Regions from separate parts of the Micromonospora sp. NPDC023737 genome, predicted to be linked through region 2. Evidence: riboswitches for the same ligand, from Rfam matches in the RefSeq annotation. Region 2 holds a riboswitch; the other holds the start of a gene.
The links. A riboswitch is a leader RNA that binds a small molecule or an ion and turns the genes downstream of it on or off. The one in region 2 is predicted to bind cobalamin.
Positions count from the first base shown of each region.

Region 1: linked by a shared signal. The riboswitch ahead of cobN (cobaltochelatase subunit CobN) and the one ahead of AB0F98_RS12385 (energy-coupling factor ABC transporter permease) in region 2 are both predicted to bind cobalamin.

Region 1 covers NZ_JBFAAL010000013.1:93,826-97,220, forward strand. Annotated here, with positions in the region: gene AB0F98_RS24305 (MBL fold metallo-hydrolase) at 1-702, opposite strand, end outside; cobalamin riboswitch at 1,030-1,159, shown strand; gene cobN (cobaltochelatase subunit CobN) at 1,499-3,395, shown strand, end outside.
Region 2 covers NZ_JBFAAL010000004.1:265,968-269,362, forward strand. Annotated here, with positions in the region: gene AB0F98_RS12370 (ATP-binding cassette domain-containing protein) at 1-241, opposite strand, end outside; gene cbiQ (cobalt ECF transporter T component CbiQ) at 235-978, opposite strand; gene AB0F98_RS12380 (energy-coupling factor ABC transporter substrate-binding protein) at 979-1,299, opposite strand; gene AB0F98_RS12385 (energy-coupling factor ABC transporter permease) at 1,296-1,973, opposite strand; cobalamin riboswitch at 2,002-2,174, opposite strand; cobalamin riboswitch at 2,429-2,647, shown strand; gene AB0F98_RS12390 (ribonucleoside-diphosphate reductase subunit alpha) at 2,769-3,395, shown strand, end outside.

The DNA.
Region 1 (3,395 bases), on a different contig from region 2:
GGCGCCGGCCTCGGACCGGGCCTGCGTGAGGGTCATCGGTTCGCCGTGGCTGTCGACGTACCAGTCGTAGTCGTCGTCGAGCAGCCGGCGGACGAGTGCGAGGTCGGGGCCGTCGTCCGGCTCGCGCAGGTGCGCCGGCGGCGGGTAGAAGCTGTCACCGAGGAGCATCACCCGCGAGTCCGGCACCAGCACCACCGTCGAGTCCGGCGCGTGCCGGCCACCGACATGGCGCAGGAGCACCCCCACCGGCAGTTCGTCGGAGTCGGTGAACGTACGGGTCGGAGGCAGTACCGCGAAGTCGTCCCACGAGTCCACCGCGAACGCGCGCGCCCGGAAACTCGGGGCGAGCCGTGGGTTGGCCCGGACCTGCTCGCGCAGGTAACGGTGGCTCCAGGGCCGGGCGGCCTCCGCGCGTAGCAGCTCCTGGCCGGTCACGTGCCCGACGATCTCCACGCCGGGCCAGGCGCAGGCGCCCCACACGTGGTCCCAGTGGTGGTGGGTGTAGACGAGCCAGCGCGGTTCCGGCAGCCCCGCCTCGCGCAGGGCGGCGCGGATCTCGCGGGCGTGTGCCGGGCTCTGCCCCGCGTCGATCATCACACTGCCGCGTTCGTCGGCCACCACTGCGACGCCGGCCTGGACGGCCGCCGGGTCGGGATCGCCGGGGCAGACCCACACCCGCCCGGCGAGACGGTGGAACCGCATACCGATGATGGCGATCTCCCCCCGGATCGACCGTGGACGCTTGCCCTTCGACGGTCGATCGTAGGCCGTGCGGCCCGTCATCTGCCGACCGGCCAGCGGTTACGCGCCGCCCCGCCGCTGTCGGCGTCGGTACCGGAGGAGGCCGCCGGAGGTCGGTGGCGGAGGTCCCGCGAGCGTCGAGGCGATAGGCGTCGGACACTACGTCAGGACGACGAACCTCGATGCCTTTCGCCGACGTGTGGGGATGCGCTCGGTGCTGGTCGCCCGGTCGGGGCGGCGTTGACCGGCCGCGACGGGTGTGGCAGCATTCGCGGCCTGACGGCAGTGAAGGAAGCCGGTGCGATTCCGGCGCGGTCCCGCCACTGTCACCGGGGAGCGATCCCCCCTCGTGAGTCACGGCCGTGCGTGCGCGGTTGGAAGGCCGGGGGTGAGCATCGATCCGGGAGCCAGGATACTTCGGCCGTCGGGATGTGACCCCAGGGCGTGGAAACCCGAGGAGGACCCGATGACGCACCGCGTCCACCGCGCCGACGGCGATTGCCGTGACCGGCCCGCAGCCATCAGCGCACCCTTGCGATATCGCGCCCGCCGCGCCGCCGACCCCGGCGCTGCCACCTCGACCGACCACATCGGACGGTCCGCGGGCGCTTCCGGCCGCGCCGGTTGACCCGTACGGCACGTCGACGGTGAACGGCCGGCCCCGGCCGGCTGGCCGCCTCCGCTGAACCCCGCACCATCCACTCCCTCAGCCCGACCGCCGGTACGGCGACCCGGGCGTCACTCTCCGGAGCCATCCGTGCGTACCCTGTTGCTCTCCACCTCCGACACCGACCTGCTCGCCGCCCGCGCCAGCGGCGCCGACTACCGGCTGGCCAACCCGGCCCGCGTCGACGCCGAGTCCGTGCCCGCGCTGCTCGACGGGGTGGACGTCGCCGTCGTACGGCTCCTCGGCGGCCGACCGGCGTGGCCGGACGGCCTGGCCACGGTGCTCGGCTCCGGCGTGCCGACGGTCGTGCTGAGCGGCGAGCCGACGCCGGACGCGGAGCTCATGGCGGCCTCCACCCTGCCCGCCGGCGTCGCGACCCAGGCCCTGGCGTACCTGGTCGAGGGTGGCCCGGAGAACCTCGCCCAGCTGGCCCGGTTCCTCTCCGACACGGTGCTGCTCACCGGCGAGAGCTTCGCGCCGCCCGCGCCCACCCCGGCGTACGGCGTCCACGGGGACCGGGCCACCGAACCGGACCGGCCGACCGTCGGCATCGTCTTCTACCGGGCGCACGCGCTCGCCGGCAACACCGCCTTCGTGGACACCCTCGCCGACGCGGTGGAGGCGGCCGGCGCGAACGCGCTGCCCGTCTACTGCGGATCGCTGCGTGGCCTGACCGAAGGCGCCGGTCCGCTGGCGCTGCTCGCCCGCTGCGACACACTGCTGGTCACGGTGCTCGCGGCCGGCGGCGCGGTCGCGGCGGACGCCTCCGCCGGCGGCGACGAGGACGCCTGGGACGTCGGCGCGCTCGCCGCGCTCGACGTGCCGGTGGTCCAGGCGTTGCTGCTCACCAGCACCCGCGAGCAGTGGGCCGGCTCCGACGCCGGGCTGACCCCGCTGGACGCCGCCATGCAGGTGGCCGTACCGGAGTTCGACGGCCGGATCATCACCGTGCCGTTCTCGTTCAAGCAGATCGACGCCGACGGCCTCTCCGTCTACGCCGCGGACCCGGAGCGCGCCGCCCGGGTCGCCGGCATCGCGGTGCGGCAGGCCCGGCTGCGCCGGTTGCCGAACGCCGACAAGCGCCTCGCGATCGTGCTCAGCTCGTACCCGACGAAGCACTCCCGGGTCGGCAACGCCGTCGGCCTGGACACCCCCGCCTCGGCGGTGCGGCTGCTCGGCGCACTGGCCGACGCCGGCTACGACCTGGGCGACGCGCCACCACCGGACGACGGCGACGCCCTGATCCACGCCCTGATCGCCGCCGGAGGCCACGACGTCGAGTGGCTCACCCCCGAGCAGCTCGCCGCCGCCGAGGCGCGGGTGCCCGGCGAGGTCTACCGACGCTGGTTCGACGAGGTGCCGGCCGCGCTGCGCGAGCGGATGCGCACGCACTGGGGCGAGCCGCCCGGCGAGCTGTACACCGACGGCGGCGACGTCGTACTGGCCGGGCTGCGCTTCGGCAACGTGGTGCTGCTCATCCAGCCGCCGCGCGGCTTCGGCGAGAACCCCATCGCCATCTACCACGACCCGGACCTGCCGCCCAGCCACCACTACCTGGCCGCGTACCGGTGGCTGGCCGCCCCGCCCACCGACGGTGGCTTCGGCGCCGACGCGGTGGTGCACCTCGGCAAGCACGGCACCCTCGAATGGCTGCCCGGCAAGGGCCTCGGGCTGGCCGCCGACTGCGCCCCGGACGCCGTCCTCGGCGACCTGCCGCTGGTCTACCCGTTCATCGTCAACGATCCCGGGGAAGGTACGCAGGCCAAGCGCCGCGCACACGCGGTGGTCGTCGACCACCTGGTACCGCCGATGGCGCGGGCCGAGACGTACGGCGACCTGGCCAAGCTGGAGCAGCTGCTCGACGAGTACGCGACAGTGCAGGCCCTCGACCCGGCCAAGGTGCCGACCGTGCAGGCGCAGATCTGGCAGCTCGTGCGCGCCGCCGAGCTGCACCACGACCTGCACACCGAACAGATGCCCGCCGCCG
Region 2 (3,395 bases):
CCGCTCGTAGACCCGCCCGGTTGTGCCGTACCCGGGTGCCGGCGACCGCGACGTGGCCGGAGCCCGGCGTCAGCGAGCCGGCGGCGAGCCGGAACAGGGTCGTCTTGCCGCCACCGTTGGGCCCGACCACGGCCAGCCGCTGACCCGCCTCGACGCGGAGGTCCGCGCCGGTCAGGACGGGACGGTCCGGCTGGTAGGCGAAGTGCACCCCGGAGAACTCGAGCAGCGGGCCGCTCACCACTGCCACCTCACCACGGCGCTCAGCGCGACTATCAGCACGAGCAGCGCCACGGTCGCCGCCACGAACGGCGCCGACACCCGCCGGGCCTCCACCTGCACCGCGAGTGAACCGGTGTATCCACGCAACGCCAATCCCTCCTCCAGGCGCCGTGCCCGGCTGAACGCCCGTACGAAGATCGCCCCCGCCTGCCCTGCGAGCGAGCGGTAGGCGGTGCGCCAGGTCCGGAAGCCGAGCCGCGCCGCCTGCGCCTCCCGGACCGCGCGCACGCTGTCCACCAGGAGGAAGAGCATCCGGTACGTCAGCGCGGCGACCTCTGTGACGGCCGGGGGAACTCCCAGCCGGTGCAGCCTCGGCAGTACGTCCGACAGCGGCGTGGTGGCGCTGAACAGCAGCAGGCAGATCAGCGCCGCCACCGACCGGCCGGCCGTCTGCGCCGCCGGTACGACGCCTGCGGCGTTGACCGCCAGCCGCGCCGTCGCGTGCATGGTGACCAGTAGCGGCACCGTCGACGTGGCGACGAACAGCAGCGGCACCCGCGCCGCCCGCAGCACCACGGCCGGTGACACCCGGGCTGGCCCGACCAGCAGCACCGCCGCCGCGCCACCCGAGAAGAGCGCGCCCGGCCACGGCGGCAGGGCCACGGCGCAGGCGAGCAGCCCGAGCGACAGCATCGCCTTCTCGGCGGGGTGCCGTGACCGCCACGGTCCGGTGTGCGCCGCGATGTCGAGGGCGAACACCTATTCGCGCGGCGGCTTCGCGGCGGAGCCCCGCAGCCGCTGCCGGGTCCGCGCGACTCCGAAGTAGTAGCCGAGGAAGCCGGCGCCCAGCGCGGCCTGGAGGGCGAACAGTGCCGACTCCACCTCACCCGAGGGTGGTTCGTAGATCGGGGAGAACCACGGCTCGTAGTCGGGGTGGTTGTCGACGATCGCCTGCTCGGCGAGCGCGTCCGCCCCGGCGAACGGCTCGTCGCCCGATCCGAGTCCGAGCGCCACCGGCGCCACCGCCAAGAGCAGCACCACGAGCAGCAGGAGCAGGTTGACCCGGGAGAAGCGCTTCATGCCTGCACCGCCGGCGTCCGCAACACTCCGACCCGGCGCAGGTCATCCCCGCTGACCCGGGTCAGCAGCCGTACCACCAGCACGGAGAGCAGCCCCTCGCTGATCGCCAGCGGAATCTGGGTCAGCGCGAAGATGCCGCCGAACTTCACCAACGCGCCGAGGAACCCGGTCGCCGGGTCGGGGAACGCCAGCGCCAACTGGACGCTGGTGACGCAGTAGGTGGCCAGATCGCCCAGCGCCGCGGCCGCGAAGACAGCCACGTCCAGGCTGCCACCGACCCGGCGGATCAGCGCGTACACCGCGTACGCGACCCACGGCCCGACGATCGCCATCGAGAAGATGTTGGCACCCAGCGTGCTCAGCCCGCCGTGGGCCAGCAACACCGCCTGGAAGAGCAGCACGATGCCGCCCAGCACACTCATCACCGGTGGCCGGAACAGCACCGCGCCCAGCCCGGTGCCGGTCGGATGCGAGCACGAGCCCGTGACCGACGGAATCTTCAACGCGGACAGCACGAACGTGAAGGCTCCCGCTGCTCCGAGCAGCAGTTTCGTCTCCGGATCCCGGCGAACCTGCTGGACCAGCGCCCGGCTGCCATGGACGACGAACGGTGCGGACACCGCGAACCACGCCGCGGCCTGCACCGGGGGCAGGTACCCCTCGGCGATGTGCATCGACGACCTTCCTCTCCAGCACCTCGTGGATGAGATCACTTGTCAAGGCCGGTCTCCTGGCTCCCGGATCGACGCTCACTCCGGCCTTCCCAGGCCCGGATGGGCCCAGTGGCGTCTTCGGAGATCGCTACCCGGTCACAGTGGCGAGGGCCGCGCCGGTATCCCACCGGCTTCCCGTGCACCTTGACGGCGAGAGGCTATCGGGCGAGCGCCGAGCGGGGCAAGCGGCCGAGAGGTGCCGTGACCGACACCGCCTGGCCGCTCACGGCCGCGGCATCGGCTCCGGTCCACGTCGTTCGGAGGGCGACGTACCCGCCGGGCACGGCGTGAGCGGGTCCTGGCCGCCCGACTGGTGACGACCGGATCGCGGGCCGCGCGACACGATCCGGCGACGGTGAGAAAGGCGACACGCTGACGGAACATCTAGTGTTGCCATCCCAAGGATGGCGGCATATATGGTGTCCCACGCAGCTGGTTCGGCCGTACCTGCACGGTGCGGCCGAGGCAAGAGGGAACCCGGTGGGAATCCGGGACTGCCCCGCAGCGGTGAGTGGGAACGAACGCCGTCATCAAGCACTGGGCCTCGCCGGCCCGGGAAGCGACGGCCAGTAGGCGACCGGGTGTCCCGGTCACGCCCGCGAGTCCGAAGACCTGCCAGCGCGCCGTACGCGTTCGCGGACGGCGGTCGGAGGTCGCGTGGGACGACCGACGCCATCAAGTGGACCGGCAAACCCCGCCGTCGCCATGGCGTTCTCCCGCGTGCCCGAGGCCATCGGAGACAGGCGAGGAGGCGGCATGACGGTCGTGTGGGAGAGGTCCGGGTCCGGTTCGGACGCGCCGGAGCAGCGCCGGCAGGCGATGCGGGTGCGCAAGCGCGACGGCGACACCGAGCCGGTGGACGTCAACAAGATCGTCAAGGCGGTCGAGCGGTGGGTCAGCGATCTGGACGAGGTGGACCCGCTGCGGGTCGCCACGAAGACGATCAGCGGGCTCTACGACGGTGCGACCACCGAGGAGCTGGACAAGCTGTCCATCCAGACGGCGGCCGAGCTGATCGGCGAGGAGCCGCAGTATTCCAGGCTGGCGGCGCGGTTGCTGGCCGCGTACGTGGACAAGGAGGTCCGCGGGCAGGACGTGACGAGCTTCAGCCAGTCCATCCGGTACGCCCACGGCCTGGGTCTGATCGGTGACGACACGGCCGCGTTCGTGGCCCGCAACGCACGCGAGCTCGACGAAGCCGTGGACCCGACCGGTGATCTGCGGTTCGAGTACTTCGGCCTGCGTACGGTCGCGGACCGGTACCTGCTGCGCCACCCGGATTCGCGGCTGGTGGTGGAGACACCGCAGTACTGGCTGCTGCGGGTGGCCTGCGGGCTCTCCGAGACGCCGGCGGAGGCGATCGAGTTCTACCGGTTGATGTCG